DNA from 3 places in the Bacillus sp. 179-C3.3 HS genome. Region 1 is predicted to be linked to each of the others. Evidence: predicted binding sites of a transcription regulator. Region 1 holds the regulator's gene; each other region holds the start of a gene.

The links. The regulator Rex, encoded in region 1, represses fermentation and respiration genes when NADH is low (regulators of the CRP and FNR family bind a similar motif). The targets are predictions, from matches to a motif close to TTGTGAAATATTTCACAA.
Positions count from the first base shown of each region.
Region 2: AB1K80_RS07915 (L-lactate dehydrogenase) is a predicted target of Rex. The motif match lies at 3,683-3,700, and genes of this name have one in related genera.
Region 3: AB1K80_RS00465 (cytochrome ubiquinol oxidase subunit I) is a predicted target of Rex. The motif match lies at 4,647-4,664, and genes of this name have one in related genera.

Region 1 is NZ_JBFEFT010000010.1:770-11,103, reverse strand. Features, by position in the region: gene groL (chaperonin GroEL) at 1-503, opposite strand, end outside; gene groES (co-chaperone GroES) at 549-833, opposite strand; gene AB1K80_RS08290 (CPBP family intramembrane glutamic endopeptidase) at 1,065-1,799, shown strand; gene AB1K80_RS08285 (YdiK family protein) at 1,796-1,990, shown strand; gene AB1K80_RS08280 (NUDIX hydrolase) at 2,047-2,673, shown strand; gene tatC (twin-arginine translocase subunit TatC) at 2,712-3,464, opposite strand; gene AB1K80_RS08270 (twin-arginine translocase TatA/TatE family subunit) at 3,480-3,659, opposite strand; gene AB1K80_RS08265 (redox-sensing transcriptional repressor Rex) at 3,687-4,340, opposite strand; gene moaC (cyclic pyranopterin monophosphate synthase MoaC) at 4,356-4,847, opposite strand; gene AB1K80_RS08255 (ABC-F family ATP-binding cassette domain-containing protein) at 4,984-6,906, shown strand; gene tsaD (tRNA (adenosine(37)-N6)-threonylcarbamoyltransferase complex transferase subunit TsaD) at 7,172-8,200, opposite strand; gene rimI (ribosomal protein S18-alanine N-acetyltransferase) at 8,193-8,621, opposite strand; gene tsaB (tRNA (adenosine(37)-N6)-threonylcarbamoyltransferase complex dimerization subunit type 1 TsaB) at 8,647-9,336, opposite strand; gene tsaE (tRNA (adenosine(37)-N6)-threonylcarbamoyltransferase complex ATPase subunit type 1 TsaE) at 9,317-9,796, opposite strand; gene thiL (thiamine-phosphate kinase) at 9,807-10,334, opposite strand, start outside.
Region 2 is NZ_JBFEFT010000009.1:38,058-48,391, reverse strand. Features, by position in the region: gene opuAA (glycine/proline betaine ABC transporter ATP-binding protein OpuAA) at 1-917, shown strand, start outside; gene opuAB (glycine/proline betaine ABC transporter permease subunit OpuAB) at 918-1,772, shown strand; gene AB1K80_RS07925 (glycine betaine ABC transporter substrate-binding protein) at 1,772-2,656, shown strand; gene AB1K80_RS07920 (alpha/beta fold hydrolase) at 2,762-3,523, shown strand; gene AB1K80_RS07915 (L-lactate dehydrogenase) at 3,743-4,690, shown strand; gene AB1K80_RS07910 (L-lactate permease) at 4,733-6,355, shown strand; gene AB1K80_RS07905 (LacI family DNA-binding transcriptional regulator) at 6,400-7,389, opposite strand; gene AB1K80_RS07900 (DegT/DnrJ/EryC1/StrS family aminotransferase) at 7,499-8,824, shown strand; gene AB1K80_RS07895 (HAD-IIB family hydrolase) at 8,799-9,665, shown strand; gene AB1K80_RS07890 (Gfo/Idh/MocA family protein) at 9,662-10,334, shown strand, end outside.
Region 3 is NZ_JBFEFT010000001.1:87,380-97,713, forward strand. Features, by position in the region: gene AB1K80_RS00440 (ABC transporter ATP-binding protein) at 1-538, shown strand, start outside; gene srtB (class B sortase) at 567-1,313, shown strand; gene AB1K80_RS00450 (ABC transporter substrate-binding protein) at 1,334-2,269, shown strand; gene AB1K80_RS00455 (FecCD family ABC transporter permease) at 2,266-3,279, shown strand; gene isdG (heme oxygenase) at 3,281-4,414, shown strand; gene AB1K80_RS00465 (cytochrome ubiquinol oxidase subunit I) at 4,744-6,159, shown strand; gene cydB (cytochrome d ubiquinol oxidase subunit II) at 6,146-7,162, shown strand; gene cydD (thiol reductant ABC exporter subunit CydD) at 7,162-8,898, shown strand; gene cydC (thiol reductant ABC exporter subunit CydC) at 8,888-10,334, shown strand, end outside.

The sequences.
Region 1 (10,334 bases):
CCTACACGCTCCATTGCTTCAGCGATAAGACTACCGACTTCTTCATCTGCAGAAGAAATAGAAGCAACTTGTGCAATTGATTCTTTTCCTTCAATCGGTTTTGAAATGTCATGTAGGCCTTCAAGTGCTACTTTGACTGCTTCTTCAATCCCTTTACGTACGCCAACAGGGTTTGCACCAGCTGTTACGTTTTTCAAGCCTTCACGGATCATCGCTTGAGCTAGAACCGTAGCAGTTGTTGTACCGTCACCCGCTACATCGTTTGTTTTGCTTGCGACTTCAGCCACAAGTTTTGCACCCATGTTTTCAAATGCATCTTCTAATTCGATTTCTCTTGCAATCGTTACACCATCATTTGTGATGAGCGGTGAACCGAACTTTTTCTCAAGAACCACGTTACGTCCTTTAGGTCCTAAAGTTACTTTTACAGCATCTGCAAGTGCATCTACACCACGTAACATCGCACGACGTGCTTCTTCACTGAACTTAATATCTTTTGCCATAATAACGAAACCTCCTCAGTTTTTTTAGAAATAGTTTTTATGTGATTAACCGATAACAGCTAAAATGTCGCTTTCACGAAGGATTAGATATTCTTTTCCTTCATATTTCACTTCAGTACCTGCATATTTTGAGAAGATAATGCGGTCGCCTGTATTGACTTCTAACGCAACGCGCTCTCCATTTTCAAGTACACGACCTGAACCTGCTGCCACAATTTTACCTTCTTGCGGTTTTTCTTTTGCAGAATCCGGTAAGACAATACCGCTAGCGGTTTTTTCCTCAGATTCAACGAGTTCAATGATTACGCGATCGCCTAATGGCTTTAACATAAGAAACAACCTCCTCAATTTTCATATGTAGTCTTTTTTAGCACTCATCATCAACGAGTGCTAACACATTTATTATAATAAAGAATGTCTTCTGCAATTTCAAGTAAAAACCTTTAAATTTTTTTGACGCTTTCACGATCTTTTTGGATCAAAGAATTCTTTCCTTTTCAACGAAGAAGAAGACTTGTGTTACAATAAATCTAGTTCTTTTAGTAAAGGGGTTTTCGTTACTTGAAAAAACAATATTGGTACATAATCTTAACTTATATATTGGTCCAGTTTTCTGTGATTCCATATGCGTTTGTCATGAAATGGTTGGGGTTCATTCAAAAACCGATAACTCAAGAGGAGCTATCACAACTGTCAGGTACTTGGACCATCATTAGTTTCTGTATTGGATTGATTATTATTTTGCTCATTCTTCGGACAGTACCAAAAGCTACACTTCGGAATGAGGCACCAGTATCGACCGGCTCTGCTATTGCCTGGATCATTGGCGGTTTCTTTCTGTCCATCTTTGCACAGACGTTTGCAGGATTGATTGAGCAATATGCATTTGGTATTGGCAGGGAATCAGAAAATACAAAAGCTATACTATCCATCATGGAAGCTATTCCGTTGCTTGTGATCGTTATTGCAATCATTGGACCTATATTAGAGGAAATCATCTTCCGAAAAATTATTTTTGGTGTGATTTATGAAAAGACCAATTTCTTCATTGGCGCACTTGTCAGTTCAGTGACTTTTGCTGTTGTGCACAATGATTTCTCTCACATCTTGTTATATACAGCGATGGGCTTTACCTTCGCATTCTTATATGTGAAAACAAAACGGATCATTGTTCCGATTGGTGCTCATATGCTGATGAACTCGCTCGTCGTTCTTGTACAGATTGAGCCAGTGAAAAAAATGATTGAAGAACAATCTCAAACAATGCAAATGATTATTGGAGGCTTTTTCTCATGAGAAACCCTGTTGTATGGGGCGTTATTTACTTTGCCGTTGGTGTGGCTTTTACCTATATGGCCATTCAAAACCCAGGTAATATGTGGTCATTTTACAGCATTCTGCTGATGGTGTTTGCGGCTTATAATATCAACATCGCATTTAAAATGTTCGCTTTTTCTGTCAAACTAAAAAAACAACAACAAAAATAAATCAAAAACCATTTTCCGCCGCTTGGAGAATGGTTTTTTTATGGGGGAGATCCTTGATGGAAGATGAAAAAATCAACATCTTAAACAAGCAACAAGAACTCATCGGGGTTGCCGCACGATCAGATGTCCATGCTCAGGGGCTATGGCATGAAACGTTTCATTTTTGGCTACTCAAAAAAGAACAAAACACCATGTATCTCTATTTCCAGCTAAGAAGCCACTCAAAAAAGGATTTCCCTTCTATGTTTGATATCACAGCAGCAGGTCATCTTCTCTCAGATGAAAAGCCTTCTGACGGGGTAAGAGAAATCGAGGAAGAACTCGGTTTCTCAATCCCTTTTCAAGATCTTTCCTTTGCCGGTATCATACAGGATGAAATCCACACGCCTCAGCTGATCGATCGTGAGTTTTGTCACGTGTATCTTTATGTCAGTCAAGAAACACACCTGAACGTTCATTTACAGAAGGAAGAAGTGGCTGGTCTTTACAGAACAAAGGTACAAGATGCATATCGACTTTTAACGGGTCACTGCGATCGTATTCAGATCGAAGGCTTTGAGATCGATGCAACCGGAGAACGACATGAGCAAATGAGATGGATCGGTCTGCACGATGTCGTGCCACATGAGGCCGCTTATTACCAAAAACTCTTCCACGCTATCGACCAAATCCTCTCTCAATAGAAAAAGCATCGTGGTCACATTCGATCACGATGCTTTTTTTATGACACATAATGATTTTCTTCCTTCTCATCTGTTTGCTGCATTTTGCGGTAGGTCACCCTAGAAATGACAATACTCACTTCATATAAGACAAGCATTGGCAAGGTAACCATGAGGTGAGAAACAAGCTCTGGCGGTGTAATGAGTGCGGCAATGACAAGGAGGACAAAATAGGCATACTTGCGAATTTTCGATAAAAACATCGGTGTAATGATTCCAAGTCTCGTGAGAAACATCAGCACAACCGGCATTTGAAACAAAAAACCAAATGGAAGTGTTAGCTGCATCAGAAATGTAAAATACTCATGAATCCCGATCACTTGCTCCACATGTAAGTCATTCGACATGCTTGTCATAAAATCAACGACAAATGGGAACAAAATAAAATAAGAGAAAGCCACACCGCTCAAAAATAAAAGCAGTGCAATTGGAATGTACGCAAGTGTCACTTTTCTTTCTTTTTCATACAAGCCTGGACTCACAAATGCCCAAAGCTGATATAAAATAAGGGGACACGTCAAAATCAACGCAATGACGAATGCGAACTGCATAAACACGTACAGTGGATCAGTGAGTTTAAACGCATTCAATGTGAGCGATGCCGCTTCATCGGTATTTTGCAAATAGACAATTACCGGCTTGGCGAGAAAAAAACCCACCACCATAAACATGATAAAAAACATCGCAATGATCACGAGACGTTTTCGCAGTTCCACAATATGCTCCATAAGCGGCATATCTTTGACATTCATGAAGCTCATCCTATTCTACTGATCTTCTTTTTTCTTTTTTTCTTCTTGATCATCAGCTAAACCTTTTGTGGCATTTTTAAATTCACGTAATGTATCTCCTGCTGCTCTTCCTAATTCAGGAAGCTTTTTCGGCCCAAAAATAATGAGCGCAACAATCGCAATCAGAATCAAACTTCCAGGACCGATTGGACCCATTTGCTCCACCCCCTTTACCCCTTTTCGTCAGTCCTCCTGTGTAACAGAATAGTGCTTTAAGAAATACACAAGAGACTGAAGTTCAACCGCCAAATCTATATGATGAATTCGAATGTGTTCCGGCACATTCAAGCGAGCCGGCGTAAAGTTAAGGATTCCTTTGATGCCTAGGGCAATCAAACGATCTGTAATGGACTGAGCTGCTACGGCAGGTACTGTTAAAATCGCAACAGGAATATCTCCCACCTCTTGAACATGCTCTTCAAGCTTATCCAAATCATAGACAGGCACACCGCCTATCTCACTTCCTATTTTACTCTCATTCACGTCAAAAGCCATTGAAATTTTTGTGTTATTATTCTTGATGAAATTATAGTGTAAAAAAGCAGTCCCTAAGTTCCCCACCCCGATAAGCATGACATTCGTCATCTCATCTTGATCAAGGGTTTTTCTGAAGAAAGTAAGCAGGTAATCAACATTGTACCCGTACCCCTTCTTCCCAAGTGCACCAAAGTATGAGAAATCTCGACGAATCGTTGCAGAATCCACTTTGACTGCATCACTAAGCTCTGCAGAAGATACCCTTTGTTTTCCTGAGGCATGCAGATTTTTTAAAAAACGGTAATAAAGCGGCAAACGTTTGGCTGTTGCTTGTGGAATTTTTGACTGGTCTATATTCATATAAGATCCTCCAACTTAAATATCAAGTTCTCTGTGAAAATCACCATTTTTCCCGCCTGTTTTTTCAACTAAATAGGTCGGACCGATGATCATGCCCTTATCAATGGCTTTGCACATATCGTAGACGGTCAGTGCACATACTGAAGCGGAAGTGAGCGCTTCCATCTCCACACCCGTACTTCCTTTTGTTTTGACCTTTGCGCGTATGTTTAGAATGTACGCATTTCCGTCTTCCTCCCAATCAAAGGAGATATCCACACCTTTTAGTGCAAGCGGATGACACATAGGAATGATCTGAGATGTTTGCTTTGCTGCCATAATACCAGCAACTTGTGCGACAGAGAGCACATCCCCTTTTCCAATTTCACGTTGTTGTATTTTTTGAAATACTTCTTCTATCATTCGAACGCTTGAAGCAGCAACTGCGGTTCTGACCGTAGATGATTTATCGCTAATATCCACCATCTTTGCTCTTCCTTGTTCGTTAAAATGGCTAAATTGACTCATGTTAAACGCTCCTTATCCAAATCATACACTATTTTTTCCTATCTGTCTTTCATTTGACAACCGTGATCGTATGTAAGATTTGCCGGTTCTCTGCTGATAAGCTACACTAAACATATTATAGCAGAGGTGAAGTTACATGATGATTCTACAAGTGAATCAGCTGTCAAAATCGTTTGGCGCTGATACCGTTTTAACGAATATAAAATTAGAAGTCAAAGCAAAGGATCGCATTGCCATTGTAGGTCGAAACGGGGCAGGCAAATCCACACTTTTAAAAATCATTGCTGGACAAATGTCATATGAACAAGGCGACATTATCAGACCAAAAGACCTCACAATTGGATATTTGGCACAGCATACCGATGTGACGTCTACCCGTACGTTAAAAGATGAGTTATTATCGGTCTTTGATCATTTAAAAGAAATGGAACAAGAGATGAGAACCATTGAGGAAAAAATGGCTTCTTCCACAGGTGCGGCGCTTGATTCCCTTATGAAAACCTATGACAGGCTGCAACAAGATTTTAAAGATCAAGGTGGCTATCAATATGAAGCAGATGTGCGCTCCATTCTTCATGGACTTGGCTTTAGTCATTTTGAAGACGACACAACCGTTCAATCCTTAAGTGGTGGTCAGAAAACACGTCTAGCGCTCGGAAAGCTTTTATTAATGAAACCAGAGCTGTTAATTCTGGACGAGCCTACCAACCATTTAGATATTGATACTTTATCATGGCTTGAGCAATATTTGCAAAATTATACAGGTGCGATTCTCATCGTCTCCCATGACCGCTATTTCTTAGACAAAGTCGTAAACCATGTCTACGAAGTCTCAAGAACAGCGATGAAGAAGTTTACCGGTAACTATAGCAAGTACCTTGAACTGAAGGCTGAGCAGTTAGAACGAGAAGTGAAGCAATATGAAAAACAGCAAGAGGAAATCGCCAAGCTCCAAGATTTCGTCGATCGCAACCTAGCAAGAGCATCCACTACAAAGAGAGCTCAGAGCCGGCGCAAACAATTGGAACGAATGGATCGTTTAGATAAACCATTAGGTGATGAAAAATCGGCAAGTTTTCGTTTTGATATCACAAGACAAAGTGGCAATGATGTATTGAAGGTACATGATCTAAAGATTAGTTATGATGAAAAGACACCGCTTCTTTCTTCCCTTTCGTTCCATATCATGCGAGAAGACAGCGTGGCACTGATTGGTCCTAACGGTATCGGAAAATCAACACTCTTAAAGACCTTAACGGATACATTAAAGCCAGTAAAAGGAGACATCACCTTTGGCTCCCATGTCACCATCGGTTATTATGACCAAGAACAAGCGAAACTCACATCCTCCAAAAAGGTCTTAAATGAGCTTTGGGATGATTATCCGCATATGACCGAAAAGGAAATTCGTACTTGCTTAGGAAATTTCTTATTCTCCGGTGATGACGTCTTGAAGCCTGTTCACGCTTTGAGCGGTGGAGAAAAAGCTCGTCTTGCTTTGGCTAAGCTTATGCTACAAAAAGCCAATTTTCTCATTCTCGATGAACCAACCAACCATCTTGACTTAGATAGTAAGGAAATTTTAGAGAATGCTCTCATCGATTATCCTGGGACGATTTTATTTGTCTCGCATGACCGATATTTTATTAACCGATTGGCAACAAAAGTTCTTGAACTATCGCCAAACGAGACGAAAGAATACCTCGGTGACTACGACTATTACCTTGAAAAGAAAAACGAACAATTAGAACTTGAAGCACTACAAAACCACGAAGTACAAAAGAAACAATCAGCAGCACCCACTGAAGCCACTAAGCTTTCTTATGCAGAGGAAAAAGAATTAAAAAAGAAAGAAAGACAAAAACAAAGAAGAATTGAAGACATCGAAGAGCGAATTGCGGTGATGGAGGAAAAGCTTGCGGACAATGAACAATTGTTATGTGATCCTGAAATCTTTCAAGATCACGAGAAGGTCCAAGCCATCCAGACTGAAAATGATTCACTCAATCAAGAGCTTGAATCACTTTTTGCCGAATGGGAAGAACTATCGGAATCATAAAGAGTACCCACATGGGTGCTCTTTTTCTTTTGAAAACATTTTACCCACAGACATATCCACAAAATTTTCTTTATGTTTCTTAACCACATTAGACTTATCCACTTTATCCACAGTATTTTAATCACATATCCACAAGAAAACAGGTTTTTATACACAACCTCTTCAAATGAAAGTGAAATTTTCAAATAATTGTGGATATATTACGGTTTTTTGTGAATAATCTTATTTTAATCAATAAAAAAACTCCTGTATATCCACAGGAGCCTCATTCATATGATACAAGTGGTAATCCAGGTTGACCATTCATGGCCATATCTCCCCGAATTCCTTTCTCAAAAGCGACCGTGCCCGCAGCAGCAATCATTGCTGCATTATCTGTACATAGGGCAAGCGGAGGTATGGTTAGATTCACATCGGGTTGATCGGCAAATGCTGAGGTTAAAGCTTCTCTCAGCCCTTTATTTGCTGCCACCCCTCCAGCTAGAACAACCTGTTTGACGTTGTAGGCTTCAGCTGCTTTTAACGTCTTTCCTACAAGTACCTCTATGACACTTTCTTGGAAGCTTGCTGCTAAATCCTCGCGTGCAATCGTTTCACCCTTTTGCGCCGCATTGTGTAACGTGTTGATCACAGCTGATTTTAATCCACTGAAGCTAAAATGATAAGATCCTTCTTCAAGCCATGCACGAGGGAGCTTGATCGTTGGCTTTCCTTCATGTGCCAATCGGTCAATATGAGGTCCACCCGGATATGAGAGACCCATTGTACGTGCTACTTTGTCATAAGCCTCTCCAGCTGCATCATCCAATGTTTCTCCAATGACTTCAAAAGAACCATGCTCTCTCATGTACACAAGCTCAGTATGTCCTCCAGAAACCACAAGGGCTAAACAAGGAAATGTCAATTCACCGACTAGCTGGTTTGCATAAATATGCCCAGCAATATGATGAACACCGACAAGCGGAAGTTGATGTGCAAAGCTTAACGCTTTCGCTGCATTGACACCAATGAGAAGCGCACCGACTAAACCTGGACCTTCTGTGACAGCAATCGCATCTAAATCTTTAAAGCTCATCTTGGCCTGTGCCATGACTTCTTCTAATACGATCGTGACTTGTTCCACATGATGTCTGGAAGCAATCTCTGGCACAACACCACCAAATCGTTTATGGCTTTCAATTTGTGAGGCAACAACGTTCGCAATGATTTCCTTTCCATTTTTCACAATGGATGCAGCCGTTTCGTCACAGCTCGTTTCTATTCCTAATATGAATCGATCTTTTTGTTCACTCATTTAAATTCACCCACATGACGTATGCATCTTCCCCGTTATCTGTATAATAATTTTTTCTCACAGAAGCAAGTCTAAAACCAAGCTTTTCATAAAGGGATTGTGCTGGTGTATTGGACACCCGCACTTCTAATGAAAGATGATCTGTCTTTTTTTCTTTACAAAAATCAATGACATGCCGAAGCAATGCTTCACCATAGCCCTTTCCTCTATGCTCAGGTAGAATCGCAATGTTGGTAATCTGTGCATCATCCATGACAATCCAGACACCACAATAGCCAACAGGCTTCTTTTCTTCCTCAATGAGAAAATAATGGCTATATTGATTGTGAAGAATCTCATACACAAAGGATTCCTTTTTCCAAGGAACGGTAAACGAATGCACTTCAATCGTATACACCTCAGGAATATCCTCTACCGTCATTTTTCTGATGTCTACTGTGTTGACATTAGTTTTGTCCTTCAAGCCATTTCACTTCCGCTTCTGCCAAACGAATATAGTTAGGGACAAGCTGATGTACTTCTTCAACAGGCCGATCTGCTCCTAGAAAAGCCAACATGGAAGGTCTAGGATTATGTAATGATCCCTCTGCCAAAACAGCTGTTTCTCCTAATATTGAGCGAATATTGTCTTGATGAAGATGGACATCATGACCAAGAAATAATACGGGCTTTTCTGCCGTCTTTAGATCATGGAGCCAATCCGTCATCGGTACATTTTGATCAGGCTTCACTTCTTTGATCTTTCCGCCTTCAAACTGATACAATCCTGTATAAACTTGTCCTCTTCGCGCATCAAATAATGGTGAGATCCATCCATCAAAATAATGTGCATTCGCTGCCAGTGTCTCTAAGCTAGAGATCGATGTGATTGGAATGGAAAGTGTCCACGCAAGTGTCTTTGCGATGGTGACCCCGATCCTAACCCCAGTATAAGAACCTGGTCCTTTTGCCACGACGATTTTGCTTAAATCGCTCGGCGTCACACCACACTCGTTCATTAAAGCTTCAACAGTCGGCATCGCTCGGACGGAATGATTCTTTTTTAAATAAGTTATACTTTCCCCAATCACTGTCTCATCTCTGACAATCGCAATGCCTAATGTGTGGTTAGAGGTATCAATGGCTAGTATGGTCAAATTCCTTCATCTCCTTACACAGGGTGTCGTAGCGATCCCCTTTTGCATAAAACGTGAGATGACGTTCTTCTTCACGTTCTGTCCTATGCATTTCAATTTTTAAATAAGCTGAAGGCAATTGTGGTTCAATCAGATGTGCCCATTCAACTAAGCATACACCTTCACCCTCAAAATATTCCTCAAGTCCAATATCTTCATCCGCATCTTCCATGCGATACACATCCATATGGTAAAGTGGCAGTCTGCCATCGGTATACTCTTTAATAATCGTAAAAGTAGGGCTATTGACGATACGGGTAATCCCTAAGCCTTCTGCAAAACCTTTTGAAAAAGTGGTTTTCCCTGCGCCTAAATCGCCTTCTAATGTCAAGACATCCCCTGGTAATACAAGTTTAGCTAGAGCAGCTGCAATCCGTTTTGTCTCATCTGCTCCTTTAGTCGTCCAAGACAATTTCAAGATGATGGTCACCTCATTTCTTAAAATGATTATATCCTTTTTTCATTAACCTTGTATGCTGATCATCCTTTTTTAACATCACTCCGGTTGCCTGATCGTGCTGTACCTCTCCAATACGTGTGATGTGAATAGCCTTTTCCTTGCATTGTGACTCAAAACGATCCCAATCTGCGTTTGGAATTGTACCGGTCAACACAAAGTCCTCTCCACCATAAAGTACCCATTCTAGCCACTCTTTGCGTAATAGCGGCAAATCAGGATGGATTGGAAGCTTGTCAGCCTCAATCTGTATCGTCACTTGACTGGCTTCTGCAATCTCGTTAAGCTCACTAGCTAACCCATCACTTACATCATTCAATGTTACCCTAGGAAAGCTTGAACAAATTTGACCGGCAGTGATGTGAGGCTGCGGCATTTTGTGACGCTTTAGGAAGTAATCAGTATCAATATGATTTACAAGGTCTGCCTCTTCCATCAAGAGTGATAGCCCTGCAGCCGATGAGCCGAGCTCTCCTGTGACAAAAACGATATCTCCAGCCTG
Region 2 (10,334 bases), on a different contig from region 1:
TGCGTGAAGTAAGACGGAAAAAAATCAGCATGGTTTTCCAAAACTTCGCCTTGTTCCCGCATCGTACCATCCTAGAGAACACAGAATATGGTCTAGAATTGCAAGGGATTGAGAAAGAAGATCGTAAGCAAAAAGCCATGGAGTCACTCAAACTAGTGGGTCTTGAAGGGTTCGAGGATCAGTATCCAAACCAATTGAGTGGTGGTATGCAGCAACGTGTTGGATTGGCACGTGCACTTGCAAATGATCCTGACATTTTATTAATGGATGAAGCATTTAGTGCACTCGATCCATTGATTAGAAAGGACATGCAAGATGAATTGTTAGACCTTCACAGTTCAGTTGGCAAAACGATCGTTTTTATTACACATGATTTAGATGAAGCACTTAGAATCGGTGACCGCATTGTATTAATGAAGGACGGGAATATTGTTCAAATTGGTACACCAGAAGAGATATTAATGAGTCCTTCAAACGAATATGTAGAACGCTTTGTTGAGGATGTAGACTTATCCAAAGTGTTGACAGCTGGTAATATTATGAAAAGAGCAGAGACTGTTCAAATTGATAAGGGGCCAAGAGTTGCCTTAACTTTAATGAAAAACTTAGGTATATCCTCTATTTATGCAGTCGATAAACAAAATCATCTGTTAGGAGTCATTTCTGCAGAAGAAGCAAAGAGAGCATCAGAAAATCAATTGGCTTTAAAAGATGTAATCCACAAAAACATGAAAACAATTCACCAAGATACGGTGCTAACGGATCTCTTCGAACTTGTATCAGAATCGAATATCCCAATTGCTGTCGTAGACGATAAAGACCGTATGAAGGGTATTGTCGTAAAAGGGGCACTCATTGGTGCGCTTGCAGGAAATGATCAATACATTAATTTAATTCACAAACAGGAGGTGAACTAAATGCTATCTTTATCATCACTTCCTAGAATTCCTTTAGCAGAGTGGATTGATCAATTTATTGATTGGTTAACTGCGACCTTTGGCGGAGTATTTGATGGCATTGCCGATGGTTTGGCCGCATTTGTTCAAATGATTACGGATGGCTTAGGATTTATTCCACCAATCATTTTGACCATCATTTTTGCTGGTCTTACTTGGTTCATTAGTAAAAAAGGAATTGCTATTTTTGCATTAGTAGGTTTCTTTATCATTGATTATCTTGGCTATTGGGATGCCATGTTACAGACATTATCATTGGTCTTAACATCTGTTATCATTTCGATTGTGATCGGTATTCCGATCGGCATTTGGGCTTCACAGAAAAATACGGTTAGGCAAATTGTTACACCTATTTTAGACTTAATGCAGACAATGCCTGCGTTTGTCTATCTGTTACCGGCTATTCTCTTCTTTAATATTGGGGTAGTACCTGGAGTTGTCGCTTCTGTTATTTTTGCGATGCCTCCAACGATTAGAATGACAATACTAGGTATTCAACAAGTTCCGTCTACTTTAATTGAAGCGACTGAAGCATTCGGTTCGACAACGAGTCAACGTTTAATTAAAGTGCAATTGCCACTTGCTACAAAGACGATTTTAGCAGGGATTAACCAAAGTATTATGTTAGCTTTGTCTATGGTTGTTATTGCGTCAATGGTTGGTGCGCCTGGACTAGGTGAAGAAGTTTATCGAGCTGTTACTCAATTGAAAACAGGGACTGGTGTAGAGGCAGGAATTGCCATTGTCATCTTGGCTATTGTTCTTGACCGAATTACACAAAATATAAGGACCAAAAAAACGAAGGAGGACGTTTAATGTTTAAGAAAATTATAGGACTTAGTGCGGCCGCAGTTTTGACTTTGGGATTAGCTGCTTGTGGTAGTGCAGCGAATGATAAAGATGCAACAGTCGGAGAACAGGTAAAGTATAAGATAACTGGAATTGACCCAGGAGCAGGTATTATGGAAGCAACAGATAATGTTCTAAAGGATTACGACTTATCTAAGTGGTCAGTAATCTCAGGTTCTAGTTCTTCCATGACAGCATCTTTAAAGAAAGCCTATGATAAAAAAGAGCCGATCGTCATCACAGGTTGGAATCCTCATTGGATGTTCTCTAAGTACGATTTGAAGTATCTGAAAGACCCTAAGGGTACTTACGGTGAAGCAGAAGAAATTCATACAATTACTAGAAAAGGTTTTGAAAAGGATCAACCGCAAGCAAATAAAGTCCTTAGCCAGTTTAACTGGACTGAAGATGATATGGGTGAAGTAATGCTTGCAATCCAAGAAGGAGAAAAACCTAAGGATGCAGCAGTGGACTTTGTAAAGAAACATGAGGATTTAGTGAGTAAATGGACTAAAGGTGTAGATAAGGTGAACGGTGAAAAAATTAAACTTGTCTACGTTGCTTGGGATAGTGAAATCGCTAGTACACATGTTGTAGGTAAGGTGTTAGAAGATTTAGGTTATAACGTAACGTTAACTCAGGTTGAAGCTGGACCAATGTGGACAGCAATTGCTGATGGAAGCGCAGATGCTTCACTTGCAGCATGGCTCCCACAAACTCATAAAGTATATGCAGAGAAATTTAAAGGCAAATATGAAGATGTGGGTACAAGTATGAAAGGTGTTAAAATTGGTTTAGTTGTTCCAACTTATATGAAGGATGTCAACTCAATTGAGGATTTGAAAAAATAGCCAATCATATGATGGCTCCCGTATAATAGAAGGGAGCATATGGAAAAAGCAGTCTGCTCAAAAAGCGGCTGCTTTTTTCTATATATAAGGATGGTGGACGAGTTGTTGTCAAAGGATGAGAAGCCGGTGATGGTATTTTTACATGGCGGTGGGGTGAGTCGTTGGATGTGGCAAGAGCAGGTCGAGAGCTTGAAGGAAACGTATGATTGCTACACCCCTGATTTAATTGGGCACGGGACAAGAGCAAATGTACAGCCTTTCTCAATGAAGGAAAATGCGCGTGAGGTCATCACATGGATGAAACAGCATGCACACGGTCGTACAGTCATTCTGATTGGCTTTTCCCTCGGGGCACAGGTTGCTGTTGAACTGTTATCGAGTGAGCCAGATTTAGTAGATGTGGCAGTGATCAACAGTGCCCTTGTGATGCCACTTCCATGGCTGTATGTCATGGTGAAACCCATTTTACCTCTTACATACCCTCTCTTAAAGAAGGACTGGTTTATTCAACTTCAAGCAGAGAAACTAGGGGTTCCAAGCCATGCGGTGCATCACTATGCAGTAGATTCTAAATCTTTGTTGAAAGAAACCTTGCAAACGATGTTCAGGGAAAATCTCCATTACAAGCTCCCGCACACGTTCCAGCAAGCGAAAGCACGTATACTCGTCACAGTGGGAGAAAAAGAGAAAGGCATTATGAAACGATCGGCGAAAAAGATAGCAAATGCACATCCGAAGGCATCTGGCGTCATCGTTCCAGACATTGGTCATACGTTTACGTTTGAACGGAAAGAGCTTTTTACTGAAATGATAAATTGCTTTGTCGAGAGGCGTGAATTACCGGCGGAGTTAATGGAAATCAAGTAAGTGATGAAAGCAACATAAGTTCTTTATTTCAACCTTTGAACTGCCCGACTCGATTCGGCAGTTTTTTTGTGCAACCGTTTCAAAGAGTGTTCACAAATTTGTTACATCATTTTTTTAACAAACCTCTTGAAAAAGTTTGTGAAGTATTGCACAATATGAATGTGAAGTATTTCACAAACAAACAAAACAACCTAGTTTTACTCAGGAGGATGAGGAAACATGACAAACAAAAAAGTAAACAAAGTAGCCATTATTGGAGCAGGTCTCGTCGGCAGTAGTTATGCCTTTACGTTAATAAATCAACCGATTACAGATGAATTAGTTATCATTGATCTTAACCAAGACAAAGCAATGGGTGACGTGATGGACTTTAACCACGGAAAAGCTTTTGCTACGCACCCTGTAAATACATGGTATGGCGATTATGAGGATTGTAAAGATGCGGATATTGTATGTATCTGTGCTGGAGCGAACCAAAAGCCAGGCGAAACGAGACTAGACCTTGTTGAGAAGAATTTAAATATGTTTAAGGACATTGTAGAAAATGTGATGAAAAGCGGATTCGATGGGATTTTCTTAGTTGCAACAAACCCTGTTGATATTTTGACGTATGCGACTTGGAAGTTCAGTGGTCTGCCAAAAGAACGAGTGATTGGTAGTGGTACAACGCTTGATACTGCAAGATTTAGATATATGTTAAGTGAGTATTTTGAAACAGCGGCGCACAATGTGCATGCTTACATCATTGGGGAGCACGGTGATACAGAACTTGCTGTTTGGAGCCATGCGAATATTGGAAGTGTGCCGATTACAGAATTTATGAAAAGAAACGATCAGTATAAACAAGAAGATTTAGATGACATCATGGAAAATGTACGCCATGCCGCTTATCAAATTATTGAGAAAAAAGGGGCGACCTATTACGGCATAGCCTTGAGTTTGGCCCGCATCACAAAAGCCATCTTGCACAATGAAAACAGTATTTTGACAGTCAGCACGTTATTAGATGGGGAGTACGGGGCTGAGGATGTGTACATTGGTGTACCTGCTCTGGTCAACCGAAATGGTGCAACAGACATTATGGAGCTAGCGCTGAACGATACGGAAAAAGAGAAATTCGCACACAGTGTGCACGTATTAAAAGAAATTTTAGCTCCTCACTTTTAAACAATCTAGGCAACCTACTTCAGTAGAAAAGAGATGAACACGATGTGGCAACAAATATATGATCCGTTTGGGAATGAATTCGTCAGTGCATTTGTGGCGTTGCTTCCCATCCTATTTTTCCTACTTGCATTAACCCTATTTAAGTTAAAAGGCGTTATAGCCGCTTGTATCACCTTAATCGTCAGTTTTGTTATCGCTGTTTTCTTCTTTCATATGCCGATAGAAAAGGCACTATCTGCTGTGGTACTCGGTATATCTAATGGGCTCTGGCCGATTGGGTATATCGTGATCATGGCGGTCTGGCTCTATAAAATTGCTGTGAAATCTGGGAAGTTTGATGTGATTCGTTCTAGTATTGCAGGCATTTCTCAAGATCAGCGTCTTCAGCTCTTATTAATTGGTTTTAGTTTTAATGCTTTTTTAGAGGGAGCAGCGGGGTTTGGTGTACCGATTGCGATTAGTGCCGCGCTCTTAACAGAGCTTGGGTTTAAACCATTAAAAGCAGCGATGCTCTGTTTAATTGCCAATGCAGCGTCAGGCGCATTTGGTGCTGTAGGAATTCCAGTCATTACAGGGGCGCAGATGGGCAATATGACACCACTTGCTTTGTCTCAAGCACTTGTCTATACGATTCCATTTATTTCATTCTGCATTCCATTTTTACTCATTTTCATTATCGATGGTTTTAAAGGAATCAAAGAAACGTTGCCAGCCTTGCTAATGGTCAGTGGAAGTTATGCGATCTTGCAAGCTGTGACAATGGTGACCATGGGTCCGGAGCTTGCCAACATTATTTCAGCCTTAGCTAGTATGGGCATTTTGGCTTTATTTCTTCGGAAATGGCAGCCAAAACGCATTTATCGTGAGAAAGGCGCACCCGTAATCGAACAAAAACAAACGTATCGAGGTATTGAAATCATCAAAGCGTGGTCTCCATTTTATATCCTAACTGTTGTTATTACAGTGTGGAGTCTTCCTGCTTTCAAAGCTTTATTCGCTGAGGGAGGACCCCTCAACTGGACGACGATTTTGGTGAAGGTGCCATTTTTGCATCAGCAAATTGTGAAATTACCACCTATTACCCAAACAGAAACCGCCATTGATGCCATCTTTAAAGTGGATGTCATCAGTGCAACAGGTACTGCCATTCTGGTTGCGGTGATGTTGACAGGATTGTTTAGCAGACAGATTGTATTAAAAGAAGGTGCCGCTTGTTTAAAAGCAGCAGTAAAAGAGCTGTGGGTGCCTGTGCTCACCATTTGTTTTGTGATGGGCTTTGCCAACTTGGCAAACTTTGCGGGTCTTAGCTCTGCGATTGGTCTTGCACTTGCAAAAACAGGCGATTTATTCCCAATTGTGAGCCCAGTCCTTGGGTGGATCGGCGTGTTTATTACGGGATCTGTCGTGAGTAACAATGCCCTATTTGGGAATCTTCAAGCAGTTACTGCGACTCAAATCGGTTCACAGGCAAGTTTGTTAATCGGCGCGAATACGACCGGTGGTGTCATGGCGAAGCTGATTTCTCCGCAATCGATTGCCATTGCTACAGCAGCGGTAGGAGAAACAGGGAAAGAATCAGAGCTCTTCAAAAAGACGGTCAAGTATAGCTTCATCTTGCTCGCCATCGTATGTATATGGACATTCATTCTTGCCCAATTTGTATAGATTCATAATGAAAAGACTGAGAGAGGGATCTCAGTCTTTTTTGTTTATGTAGATTCTCTTGTGATGAGCTGAGTAGGTAGTTGAATTTGTTCACGCTGCAATGGCTTTTTCTGTTGAAGCAGCTGAATCATTTGCTGTACCGCCTGCTGGCCAAGCTCGACGATCGGAATGTCGATGGTGGTGATAGTAGGCGCTGTGACTTCACAAATGGCTTGATTGTCATAGCCGATCACCGCTAGATCTTGAGGGATTTGATAGCCTAATGCAATGGCTTGTTTGATCAGTCCAGCTGCAACTTGATCGTTGCCGGTGAATACGGCATCAGGAGCCTCTGACATCTCGTGGATCACATTCATGATGCGGAAGCCGTCTTCAATCGTAAAGGCATGACCAAACAGCCACTCTTCCTTTAGCGGCAAACCGTGAGTAGAAAGCGCATCAAGATAACCTTGTCTTCTTTGTTTCTGTGCTTCACTGCTTTCTGTATCAAAGCAAAATCCAATGGAATGGCGTCCCGACTGGATGACATAATCCACTGCTTTATAAGTCGCTTCTCTCTCATCGTATCCAATAATCGGAATGTCAGCCGTCTGATGATATTCGTTTGCCATCACGATCGGACCGTTCGTTAAGAAGGGCTTGATCTTTTTCCATTCATTTTCTAGTGCTCCTAGGATGACACCATCTATTTCTTTTCTTTTTAACAGTTGAAGGCCTTCCAGCTCAAGTGACGCTTGGTAAAACGTCTGGAGTACGATTGTTTTATAGCCATGATCGAGTGCCTCTTTTGAAATGCCTTTAATCAATTGTGCAAAAAAAGGATGATCCACAGCTGGTACAGACACAGCAATGGTCTTTGTCTGATGTGATCGAAGGGTTCGAGCTGCGGAGCTTGGGGTATACTCCATTTCCTTCATCACCTGTAAAATGTGCTGTCGTTTTTCCTCCGACACATATGGATGATTGTTCAGCACCCGAGAAACGGTGGTGGTAGACACGCCGCAACGTTTGGCGATTTCATAAATTGTACACATTTTAACAAATCCTTTACACAAAGTTATTGTTCTGAAACCGATAACATCATTTACAATGTGAAACATGTTAAATATTAGCATTTGGAATTGATAAATTGGAGGGAATGGCATGCAAATATTGACGAAGATATCAGGTAAAAGCAAGGATTATCTCCCTTTGCTGGATATGATCAATCAAGGCGTTCAAGTGAAGCCTGATGTGGTTGAACAACATGTTGCAAATGAAAAATTGGCGACGTTCCTTGACCAAGATGTCGTGCACATTGGTTTGGAAAAAATTCTCTTCCATTATAAACAAAGTGAGGGGAAAAAGATACCATTCCTGCCTGTTGATAAGCTCATTTCAGAGGATGAGATTGATGATATTATGCATGTGCTGAAAGAAGTCTTGAGCTCTGGTCGTTTTACCTCGGGTCCTTACATTCCACTTTTTGAAAAGACACTCGCTGATTATTTAGAAAAAACATATGTCATTGCGACTTCGAGTGGGACGGATGCCCTGATGATTAGCCTCATATCAGCAGGCGTCCATCCTGGAGATGAGGTGATTTTGCCTGCGAATAGCTTTGCTGCAACAGAAAATGCAGTGCTTGCCATCGGTGGCGTTCCGGTTTATGCCGATATTGACCCGGAGACTTATTGCCTTGATCCGAACGAAATTGAGAAGCATATCACAGATAAGACTGTGTGCATACTTCCTGTTCACTTATATGGAAAGCAGGCAGATATGAAAGCCATTTCGGCGATTGCGAAGAAACATAGTCTGAAGGTGATTGAGGATGGCTGTCAGGCAATTGGCAGCAGCGGACTTGGCGCATTTGGAGATGGACTCGTTCTGAGCTTTAACCCTTACAAAAACCTAGGGGTCTGCGGGAAAGCAGGTGCCATCGTGACAAATGATGAAGCCCTTGCGGAAAAATGTATGGAAATCAGCTATCACGGTTTTGCACCGGGAAAGAAAAATGTCAAACGCAGTGACTATGGTTTAAATTCAAAAATTGATAACTTGCAAGCAGCGATTGGTCTTGAGCGAATGAAGTATTTAGGACTGCAAAATTTCAAGCGCTTTTACTTAGCCAAGCGATATATTGATCAGTTACACACACTTGAAGATGAAGGATATATCAAGCTTCCGACACTAACAGAGGATCATGTATGGCATCTATTTCCGATGAGAGTGCTTAAAGGCGACCGTGACGAAGTGGCGAAGAAATTATTAGAGATTGGGATAGAGACTGATGTGTATTATCCGATTCTGTCACACCAGCATCAAACGCCGCTTGTCTCCAAAAAATATTCACAAACATCATTACCGCACACGGAAAAAGCAGCACAGCAATTGCTTCACTTGCCACTTTATCCAGGAATGCCTCTGCAAGATCAAGAGAAGGTCATCGAGGGGGTGCTACATGTTATCAAATCTTCCGTTCAATAAAACACTGCTGACGCAGCCGAAACGCCCGCAATGGATCGTATTCTGTGACTTTGATGAAACCTATTATTCTCACGGGATGACAGAGAAGCAGCGAGAGGATCTAGCGCGATTAGAAGCATTTGTGGCAGAAAGAAGCGAGGCTGGACAGTTGATGATCGGCTGGGTGACGGGGAGCAGTCTTGATTCTGTCACAAGTAAGATGGAAAAGGGCGGATTCAGCCAGTTCCCGCATTTCATTGCATCTAATTTAGGGACTGAGATTGTATACACGTCCGCATCACATTTTGGTCAGACGGATGTGGAATGGGTGAAGCGACTCGATAAGCAGGACTTTTCAGATGAGAAGATGGATGCCATCTTGAACACGTTACGTGAAAAAGGGATCGATCTAAGCCCGCAAACACAGCTAGGCAGCTCAGGTTATAAGAAGAATTTCTATTATCAGGAACAGAATGAGCGAACAGATTTACACCATCTCTCATTCATTCAAACACTTGCTAAGGAGCATGGTGTGGCAGTCAATATCAACAAATGTAACCCGCTTGCTGGTGATCCGGCAGATTGCTATGATGTCGATTTTTTACCAGTGGGAACAGGAAAGGATGAAATTGTCCGATTCATGCTCAATCAATACGAACTTCCGAAAGATCGTGGCTTTGCCTTTGGTGATAGCGGAAACGACTTGCGAATGCTTCAGTCCGTCACTCATGGCTTTCTCGTCCAAAATGCAACGGCCGAGGCCAAAAGGCATCATCACCAAGTTTGTCATCATGGATATGCAAAAGGAATCTATGAAACATTGAAAACAGTGATGTATAAACATGAGGAGGCTCATTCATGAAGAAAATTGGAATTGTTGGCGCAGGGAATATTGCAAAAGCACATGCAAGAGCATTATCAACGATCAAAGGTGCAGAATTATCCGGGGTGTATGACTTAAAAGAAACCATTGCCCAAGGCTTCATTAAACAGTATGGAGGACAAGTGTACTCAAGCATTGAGTCACTAGTAGATGCATCTGATGGCTTGATTATTGCCTCCCCTAACTTTTGTCATAAGGACCATGCTCTTCAGGCGCTGAGAGCGGGACAGCCCATCTTATGTGAAAAACCAATGGCTGTTTCGCTAAAAGAGGCGAAGGAAATGGTGGAGACAGCCAAACAGTTTCAAGTACAAGCCAGTATGGGCTTTAATTATCGTTACTTATCCTTTGTGAATATTTTAAAGAATTTGATTGCCAATGGTGAACTCGGGCGTATCTTAACAGTTAGAACTCACTTCAAGAAAAATAGTGCATTCCGAAGAAAAACGTTTTCATGGAGAGATAGCAGTGAGAGTCTTCGGACAAGCGGTGCATTAGGAGATCTTGGGATTCACTTAATTGATATGCTGTGGTACTTGTTTGGTAGTGAAATGAAAAAGGAATCACTGAACACCAAGATGCTAACACATGTAAAGGAGAAAGAAGAGAAAAAAGTACAAGTCGATGATCATACAGAAATTTTTGGAC
Region 3 (10,334 bases), on a different contig from region 1:
TGTCGTCCATCAGCAAAATGAAGCCCCGTTAGATTTAACGATTGAGCGGGTCGTCGCATTCGGTAGAACCCCTTACCAAACGTTGCGAGGAGCGGACAAAGAAGAGGATGAAAAAGCGATTGAATGGGCGCTCTCCTGTACAAAGCTAACGGAAAAAAGAAAAGTGACACTCGCCTCACTGTCCGGTGGAGAGCGGCAGCGAGTATGGATTGCGATGGCTTTAGCCCAGAAAACACCGATTCTTTTCTTAGACGAACCAACGACCTATCTGGATATGTACTATCAAATTGACATTCTTGAACTCATTCGAGAATTAAATGTTGTGCATGGATTAACGATTGTGATGGTGTTGCACGATATGAATCAGGCTGTCCGCTATAGTGATGTCATCATTGCGATGAAGGATGGACAGATCATAAACGAAGGACGCCCAAACGAGGTGTTAACAGAAGAAATGGTGCGACACATTTATGATGTGTCCGTCACAATTAGACAGGATGCAGAAACAGGAATGTACATCGTACCTGTTGGCATATAAGCTTTGAGGAAAAAGCAGGTGAGGCAGTGTGAAACGAAGACGGATCGGGCAACGCATCGTGACATGGATATGTCTAGGTGTGTTTATTTCTAGCGGAGTGGCCATCGGTCTAGAATTGTTTGGATATTATCAGAATCGTCAGGTGCTAGCACAAGCGCAGACGATGTATAGACACGAAGAAGTGACGAATGAGGCGCGGAAATCTGGACAGATCCGTACGTCCTTTGATGAGTTGAGACAAGTGAATGACGATATTGTCGGTTGGATCGATATAAATGGGACAATGATTCAGTATCCGATTGTTCAGTCACATGATAATGCCTTCTATTTAACACGGAACTATTTGAGGAATGAGACGAGGGCAGGCAGTATTTTTATGGACTATCGAAATGACGTCTTGCACGAAAGCCCCAATACAGTGGTGTATGGGCATCGAATGAGGGATGGATCGATGTTCGCTGGACTCACAAACTATTTGAAAAAGGACTTTTTCAACGACCACCAAACATTTCAGTACGATACGCTGTATCAAAGGTATGAAGCAGAAATTTTTGCGGTGTATGAAACGACGGTGGATTTTGATTACATCCAAACCGATTTTCAAGATCTTGGTGAATATGCACACTACTTGCAAGCAGTACGTCAGAAATCAATCTATCAAACGAAGACAGACGTATCCACTGATGACTTGATCCTCACCTTATCCACCTGTGATCATGCGCTTGCACCGAAAAGCGGACGTCTGGTGGTTCAGGCGAAGTTAAAGGAAGTTTAAGAGAAAAGGAGAGAGAACGGTTGAAATTCTTACATGTGATCACGGTAGGGCTCGTCTTGCTGCTTCTTGGCGCGTGCAGTCAGTCCGTAACGGTAGATCAAGAGAGCGGGCAAGGGGCGCTGAAGGTAAAAGATTTTGCCGGCAGAACGTTGTCATTTGATCAACCGCCTAAGCGCATTGTTGCTCTATCGACTGGGGACATGAGCATCATTTACGCCCTAGGTGGTGAGGTGGTCGGCCGGCCATCTGCTGAGTTGCCAGATCCGTTACAAAAAGCTGAGTCTGTACAAACGATTGGGTCCACACATCAGTATGATCTAGAGCTCATCACGAGTTTAAGACCTGATGTTGTCCTAGGGAATGAACAGTTGAACAGTAAGGACATCTCTTCTATAGAAGGTATTGGTTCACAGCTTCTTTTGACGAAAGCCAATTCAGTGAAGGATATCCAGCGCCAAATTACACTATTCGGGAAGATGCTGGGGAAACAGCAGGAGGCGAACAAGCTCAATCGTCAAATTGACCAGCGTCAAAAAGAGGTCAAACACCCTAAGAAAAAAGTGAGAACACTTGTCGTGTATGGTGCGCCAGGTACTTATATGGCAGCACTTCCAAATTCCTTGAGTGGACATTTATTAGATATTGTTGGCGGTACGAATATTGCCGCAGAAGAGCCGGCCCTTGAGGCATTTCCACAATATGCACAAATCAATGCCGAAAAAGTGATTGAAGCTGATCCTGATCTCATTTTGCTGATGACACACAGTAACCCTGAAGATGTGAAAGCAGGCTTTATGAGTGAAATGAAACAAAACGCGGCATGGCATGATGTCTCGGCTGTTCAAAATGGGCATGTGGAGGTTCTACCAAGTGATTTATTCGGTACGAATCCGGGTGCAGACGTCATCAGAGCGATTGATGAACTCGAAAAGAAAATGAAGCGATTGTCATCATGAAGATGAATTCAGAGCTAGATTTTCAAAAAAGGCAGACGAGACGACATTGGCTTATTCCAGGATTGTTTCTCTCTTTATGTGTGGCCCTATGTCTAGGACTTGTCCTAGGGTCTGTTCAATTGTCTATGGCTGATCTTGTCTCTGCTTTGTCGGGATCTGGTCAACCAGTCTATGAAAAAATTGTGTTGGATATCAGGTTGCCACGTGTATTGCTAGGCTGCATCGTTGGGGCGTGTCTCGCAGCTTCTGGCGCCATTTTGCAAGGAGTCGTTCGGAATCCACTCGCTGACCCTAGCATTATTGGGGTCACAGCTGGTGGGGGTCTGGCAGCTGTCCTTACTATGATTGTTTTCCCACAATTCACGTACTTGCTTCCAATAGCCGCCTTTCTTGGAGCATTATTAGCGGCACTTGTTGTGTATGTCCTGTCATTTGATCAAGGCGTTTCACCGCTGAAATTGATTTTGGCAGGTGTCGCTGTGAATGCACTACTTGGAGCGGTCATGAACGGGTTGATGGTGCTTTATAGTGAACGTGTGCAAGCTGTTTTGCCTTTTTTATCAGGAGGATTAAACGGACGAAGCTGGCACCATGTGGAGTTTGTTTTACCATACGCGCTTGTTGGATTATGTCTCTGTTTCTTTGCAATCAAGCCGGCAAACCTTTTGTTGCTTGGTGATGAATCAGCACAGCTGCTAGGGCTAAGGGTTGAGCGTACTCGGTTTTTCTTGATTGCGTTGGCAGCACTTTTAGCGGGTGTCGCTGTCAGTGTCAGCGGATTAGTTGGATTTGTCGGGCTTGTTGTACCTCATTTGGTCCGTCTCTTGATTGGTGATGACTATCGATACTTACTCCCTATTTCCATACTAGGCGGAGCGGTGCTTGTGGTGTTTGCAGATACAGCGGCACGGGTCTGGTTCACACCGATTGAATTGCCTGTTGGTATATTACTTGCTTGTATAGGTGCGCCCTTCTTCCTCTATTTATTAAAAAAGAAAGGGAGGGGTTAATTTGGATGTTAATTTGGATGTGATTGTCATGGAAGAGGTGAGTCTCAATCAAGGGGATTTTCAGCTGTCTTCCATTTCAGCAGCTGTCCCTAAGGGAAGTATGACGGGCATTATTGGACCGAATGGTTCAGGGAAATCGACTTTTATTAAAGCAGTCGCACGCCTGACATCTATCGAAAATGGCATGATTTACCTTCATGATATCCCGCAACATAAGATGACGGCGAAGGAGATTGCAAAAGAGATCGCTGTTCTCTTGCAGACAAGAACAGCAATACCTGCGATGACGGTACGTGAGCTAGTAGCGCTTGGACGCAGCCCTCATCGTTCGCTTTGGAAAAAATCAACGAAGACAGATCAGGAAGCCATTGAGTGGGCGCTTGATGTGACAAATAGCCGTAATAATGAAAACAGGTTGCTTCACACATTATCGGGTGGAGAGAGACAAAAGGCATACATTGCGATGGCGCTTGCCCAGAAGACAGATACAATCATTCTGGATGAGCCCACCACTTATTTAGATATTGCCCACCAGCTCGACTTACTAGAGCTGCTCAAACAACTGAATCAAACACATGGACTTACCGTGCTAATGGTTCTCCATGACTTACAGCAGGCCGCAAAATATTGTGACCGCTTGATTGCTATGAAGCGTGGTCAAGTACATCAAATCGGGTCACCGAAAGAAGTATTCACAGAGGAATTTTTCAAGGATGTGTTTGGGATAAAGGCTGAAGTTCACCTAAATGGGGAGCATCCGCTCATTATCCCTATCGCATCCATTCAACAACAAAAGGGAGATGAACAGAAGATGATCATAGTAAATAACCAAGTGAGAGTAGAAAAGGGCAGTGCCGACCATCTTGTCCAGCGGTTTAATAAACAGGGGCAAGTAGAGTTTATGGAAGGGTTTTTAGGCATGGAGGTATGGGTCACACAACAGACGACTGATTACGATGAAGTGACCATTCATACACGCTGGAATCGAAAAGAAGACTTTGTCAATTGGACGAAATCTCAGGCATTCGGTGACGCACATGCACATGGAAAAGCAAAGCCTGAAGGACTATTGAAGAACAAAATTACGTACTATGAGGTACAAGTGACAAGACCTGCTTTACAGGAAAAAGTGTAAAATGACAAAGCGCTGTGGCTAGAACGCAGCGCTATTTTTTTTGATGTTCATTGAAGCCTGTCACATATTTTTGACAAAGTATTCGAAAAACTGACACAATAAAAGCCAATTTTTAGGTAAAATTTACTTTATTTTTGAATCATCTGGGTGTAAAGTACAGGTGTAAATAACTAACCGAATGAAAATCAAGAGGAAAATTTCACCTAGAGGGCCATTTCAAGAGAGCAATTATTTGTGAAGGATTGAACAAATAATGAACTTTTTGTGAAGTATTGAGCATGATGATTTCATCTCATTCGGCATGTGAAAGTAAGGGAGGATGTAAGGCTGTGAGTGAGCTGTTTTTAGCAAGATTTCAATTTGCCTCAACGACATTATTTCATTTTATTTTTGTTCCTATGTCTATAGGTTTGGTGTTTATCGTCGCATTGATGCAGACCTTGTATGTTGTAAAGAAAAAAGATATTTATAAAAAAATGGCGAAGTTTTGGGGGCACCTTTTCCTCATCAACTTTGCAGTAGGTGTAGTGACAGGGATCCTGCAAGAATTCCAATTTGGGATGAACTGGTCTGATTATTCAAGGTTTGTCGGTGATGTTTTTGGTGCACCGCTTGCCATTGAGGCACTATTGGCCTTTTTCCTTGAGTCGACATTTATTGGCCTTTGGATTTTCGGTTGGGATCGTCTTCCGAAGAAAATTCACTTGCTGTGTATTTGGCTTGTTTCCCTAGGTACGATTTTTTCGGCGTTTTGGATTTTACTAGCCAACTCTTTTATGCAGGAACCAGTTGGATTTGTCATGGAAAATGGCCGTGCAGAAATGAATGACTTCGGGGCTCTTGTCACCAATCCACAGCTCTGGGTGGAATTCCCGCACGTCCTGTTCGGTTCACTTGCAACAGGTGCTTTCTTTATTGCAGGTGTTAGTGCCTATAAAATGATCAAAAAGCAAGAAGTGGCTTTTTTCAAAAAGTCATTCCAGATCGCCATGGTGCTTTCTCTCTTTTCTGGTATAGGTGTAGCGTTCTCTGGGCATGAACAAGCGAAGCATTTGATGACATCACAGCCGATGAAGATGGCAGCAAGTGAAGGTCTCTGGGAGGATAGTGGAGACCCAGCCGCTTGGACATTATTTGCCAATATTGACACAGATAAGAAAGAAAACACTGGGGAAATCAATATTCCATTTGCTTTAAGTTATTTGGCTTATCAGAAATTCAGTGGAGATGTTCCAGGCATGCTGACAATTCAAAAGGAGTATGAAGAAAAGTATGGCCCAGGAAACTACATTCCTCCAGTGAAAACAACGTTTTGGAGTTTCAGAATCATGGTAGGTTCAGGGATGCTCATGATATTTGCCAGTATGATTGGCTTGTACTTGAGCTTTAGAAAGAAACTTGAATCGAACAAATGGTATTTACGCTTCATGGTGTGGATGATTGCTTTCCCATTTATTGCGAACTCAGCTGGCTGGATTATGACTGAAATCGGGCGTCAGCCGTGGACCGTCTTTGGTATGCTGACGACCGCTCAATCGATTTCACCGAACGTATCATATGGCATGCTGTTATTCTCAGTCATTAGCTTTACGACCATTTATCTAATTCTCGCGATCGTGCTTGCCTACTTATTCATTCGAGAAATTAAAAAAGGTGCACACTCTGAAGAGAACACAGATCAAAAGGATGAAACGGACCTGTCTACAGATCCATTTGATGGAGGCGCGTATCATGGCATATCTTAACGAGATTTGGTTTATTCTTGTCGCAGTGTTGTTTGTTGGTTTTTTCTTCTTAGAAGGATTTGATTTTGGTGTAGGGATGTCCATGCATCTACTTGGAAAAAATGATCACGAACGTCGTATTTTAATTAATACCATCGGTCCTTTCTGGGATGCCAATGAGGTTTGGCTGATTACAGCCGGTGGAGCCATTTTCGCAGCATTCCCTCATTGGTATGCCACGATGTTCAGCGGATACTATATTCCGTTTGCTGTTCTCTTATTAGCGCTCATCGGGCGAGGGGTCGCCTTTGAGTTTCGAGGGAAGGTTGAGAAAGCTTCTTGGATCAAAACGTGGGACTGGGTGATCTTCTTTGGGAGTCTGCTACCGCCGTTTCTATTGGGTGTTTTGTTCACAAGTATTTTACGTGGGATGCCAATTGATCAAAGTATGAATATGTATGCTGGTTTTACAGACTTTGTCAATCTTTATTCAGTCATCGGCGGCGTGATAGTCACTGTCCTTTGCCTCTTGCATGGCTTGATCTTTGTCACACTTCGCACAGAAAGTGATTTAAGACAGCGCGCAAGGAAGCTTGGACAGCGTGTATGGCTGATTACACTGCCGCTACTAGTTCTATTTGTCGGTGTGTCAATCATTGAAACAGACATTTATACAGTGCGCCCAATCATCACCATTCCTTTAACTGTGTTAATTGTGATCTGTTATGTAGCTGCTTTTATTTTCATGAAAAAAGAGCGTGATGGCTGGACATTCTTGTTCACAGGGGCAGGTATTATGGTCACAGTGTCGATGCTCTTTGTCGCATTGTTCCCGCGAGTGATGATCAGTTCCATTAACCAGTCGTTTGACCTAACGATTCAAAATGCTGCATCAGGGTCCTATTCGCTGACGGTTATGTCGATTGTAGCCCTTTCTTTGTTACCTTTTGTGCTTGGGTATCAAATTTGGAGCTATTACGTTTTCCGTAAGCGTGTCAGCGGTAAGGAGCCAATGCCGTACTAATGGATAAACGTTTGCTGCAACTAAAAGGAATGAGAGGGCTTCTTGCCCTCTTAGGTATTGTGTCGCTCATCCAAGGAGCAAGTATCATTTTTCAAGCACAGTGGCTGGTACATGCTATTACTACGCTATTTGACGGGAAAGGCCTCACACAGGCGACGCCTTATGTCTTGCTGTTTCTTGCTGCCTTTGCGGTGCGGCATGGCCTTACCTTGATTCGAGAGAAAGTCATGTTTGTCTATTCTACTCGCATTGGAGCAGACGTGCGAAAACAGCTGTTAGACCAACTATTTCGGTTAGGTCCAGCCTTTGCAAAGAAAAAGGGAACTGGAAAGCTTGTGACATTAGCGATGGAGGGAATTGCCCAATATCGTCAGTATTTACAGCTGTTTTTGCCTAAAATGGTGAACATGGCCGTCATTCCGGTCATGGTCCTCGTGTATGTCTGGACATTAGATGAAACATCTGCCGTCATTTTAATTGTGACTTTGCCGATTTTAATTGTTTTTATGATATTGCTTGGCCTTGTCGCCAAACTTAAAGCGGCCAAACAGTGGAGATCGTATGAGAAACTATCCAATCATTTTACTGATTCCCTCCGAGGTCTTGAAACGCTGCGTTACTTAGGCATCAGTAAAAAGCATTCTCTCAATATTGCTGAGGTGTCAAAGCGATATCGAAAGGCGACCATGAGCACGCTGAAGATAGCCTTTCTTTCGTCATTTGCCCTCGATTTCTTTTCCATGTTATCGGTTGCCACCGTCGCTGTGTTTCTTGGCTTAAAGTTAATTGAAGGGGAGCTTTTGTTATTGCCGGCTTTGACGGCATTAATGCTGGCACCTGAATATTTTCTGCCGGTACGTGAGGTGGGGAATGATTATCATGCGACCTTAAATGGAAAAGAAGCAAATGAGGCCATTCAGGTGATGTTAGATGAAAAGGGCTTCCAAACGCAGGATACACAATCGATACAGCTAAAACGATGGACAGATCAGGATTCGCTGTCACTGCATGATGTTTGTGTCCAGCATGAAGAACATGCGCCTTATTCAATTCGTGACGTCAACCTCACTGTCAAGGGGAAGAGAAAGGTAGGAGTCATTGGTGCAAGTGGCTCAGGGAAATCGACGTTGACGGATGTTCTGGGCGGATTTGTCGAACCAACTTCTGGTCGCATTAAGATAAACGGCGAGCCTCTTGTTCATTTGCAGATGAATGCTTGGCAAAAGGAAGTCGTCTATATGCCACAGCACCCCTATTTATTTCACACGACGCTTAAGGAAAACATTCGTTTTTATGAACCGGATGCAACAGATGAAGAAGTGGAAAGAGCGGTGCAGGAGGCTGGTTTATCTCAGCTAGTGGCGCAGCTGCCAAACGGACTGGATGAGGTCATTGGGGAGCAAGGAAGAGGTCTAAGCGGTGGACAGGCGCAGCGAATTGCGCTGGCCCGGACTGTGCTAGGTCAACGGTCGATTATGCTGTTAGATGAACCGACGGCACATCTCGACATTGAGACAGAGTATGAGTTGAAAAAAACCATGCTCCCGCTATTTGAGAATAAACTTGTGTTCCTAGCGACACACCGGCTTCATTGGATGCCGGATATGGATGTAATCATTGTGATGGATCAAGGTACCATTGCAGAAATGGGAACGCATGAGTCATTAATGAAAAGAAAAGGTGTGTACTATCAATTGGTACAGGAGCAAATGGGGGCGGTCACACATGATGAGTAAAGGCTGGTTTATACCTTATATCAAGGAGAATCAAAAACTGTTTGCCTTGGTGATTTTCTTAGGCACCATTGCTGTGTTCTCTGCTTCTCTTCTGATGTATACCTCCGGATTTCTCATTTCAAAAGCAGCGACAAGACCTGAGAATATTTTGATGGTCTACGTGCCGATTGTGGCTGTCCGTACTTTTGGTATCTCACGCTCTGCTGCCCGTTATGCAGAAAGATTGGCAAGTCATCAGTTGATTTTGACCATGATTGAAAAGATGCGAGTACGTTTGTATGACATGGCTGAACGAAGTGCCAAACAGACAAAGCTTGGTACAGGTGAAATGCTTGGGCTCTTGTCAGAAGATGTGGAGCGATTACAGGATGCTTATTTAAAGACCATCTTTCCATCCATTGGCGCATTGCTTTTATATGCAGCTTCCATTGGTGCATTTGGACTCTTTTCATGGCCATTTGCCGGATTGATGTTGCTCTATATGGCACTTCTCGTATTTGTGTTCCCATACGTCACGGTGCTTGTGAACCGGGCGAGACAAATTCAAATGAAACAAGGCAGAAATGAGCTGTACAATCATTTAACAGATGCCGTCATGGGGGTTAGTGATTGGTTGTTTAGCGGCAGGCAAAAAGATTTTGTTGAAGGCTACGAACAGAAAGAAGCCCAGCTGTTAGCTCTTGAAGCCACAAATCACCGTTTTATCCGTCTGCGCCAATTTCTCGCACAGCTGATCATTGGGGGAGCGGTTCTACTTGTGGTGTATTGGAGCGGCTCAGTCGTTCAGTCAGGATCGATGTCACACACACTGATTGCAGCCTTTGTGCTTGTGCTGTTTCCATTAACAGAAGCCTTTCTTCCGCTGTCAGATGCGGCAGGTGATATTCCCGTTTATCAGCATGCCGTCAGCAGATTAACGCATTACGAAAAGCAGTCATATGAAGGGGAATCTGAGGGAGAGTCTCTGGATCAGTTAACCGTAACTCGTGGTCCATCTGTCTGTTTTGATCAAGTAACTTTTGGATACGAGACGCAGCATCAAGTACTTCAGAACGTATCATTTTCTCTCAAGCAAGGGGAATCACTTGCTCTCTTAGGCAGAAGTGGTGCGGGTAAGTCAACTATTTTGAAATTACTGCAAGGGGCAGTCGTACCTAATCAAGGTGTTGTCACCATTCAAGGGATACCAGTGCAGCGTATTCAAGAAAATGTGTCAGCCTATTTGTCTGTGCTCAATCAACAGCCATATTTATTCGATACGTCTGTCTTGAATAATATTCGATTAGGGTCACCAGAGGCGACAGAGGCGCAGGTGAAAGAAGCTGCGCGACAAGTACAGCTGCACGATGATATTGAGTCTTTGCCAGAAGGATATCACACAGGTGTACAAGAGACGGGGGTTCGTTTTTCAGGAGGAGAAAGACAGCGTATAGCGT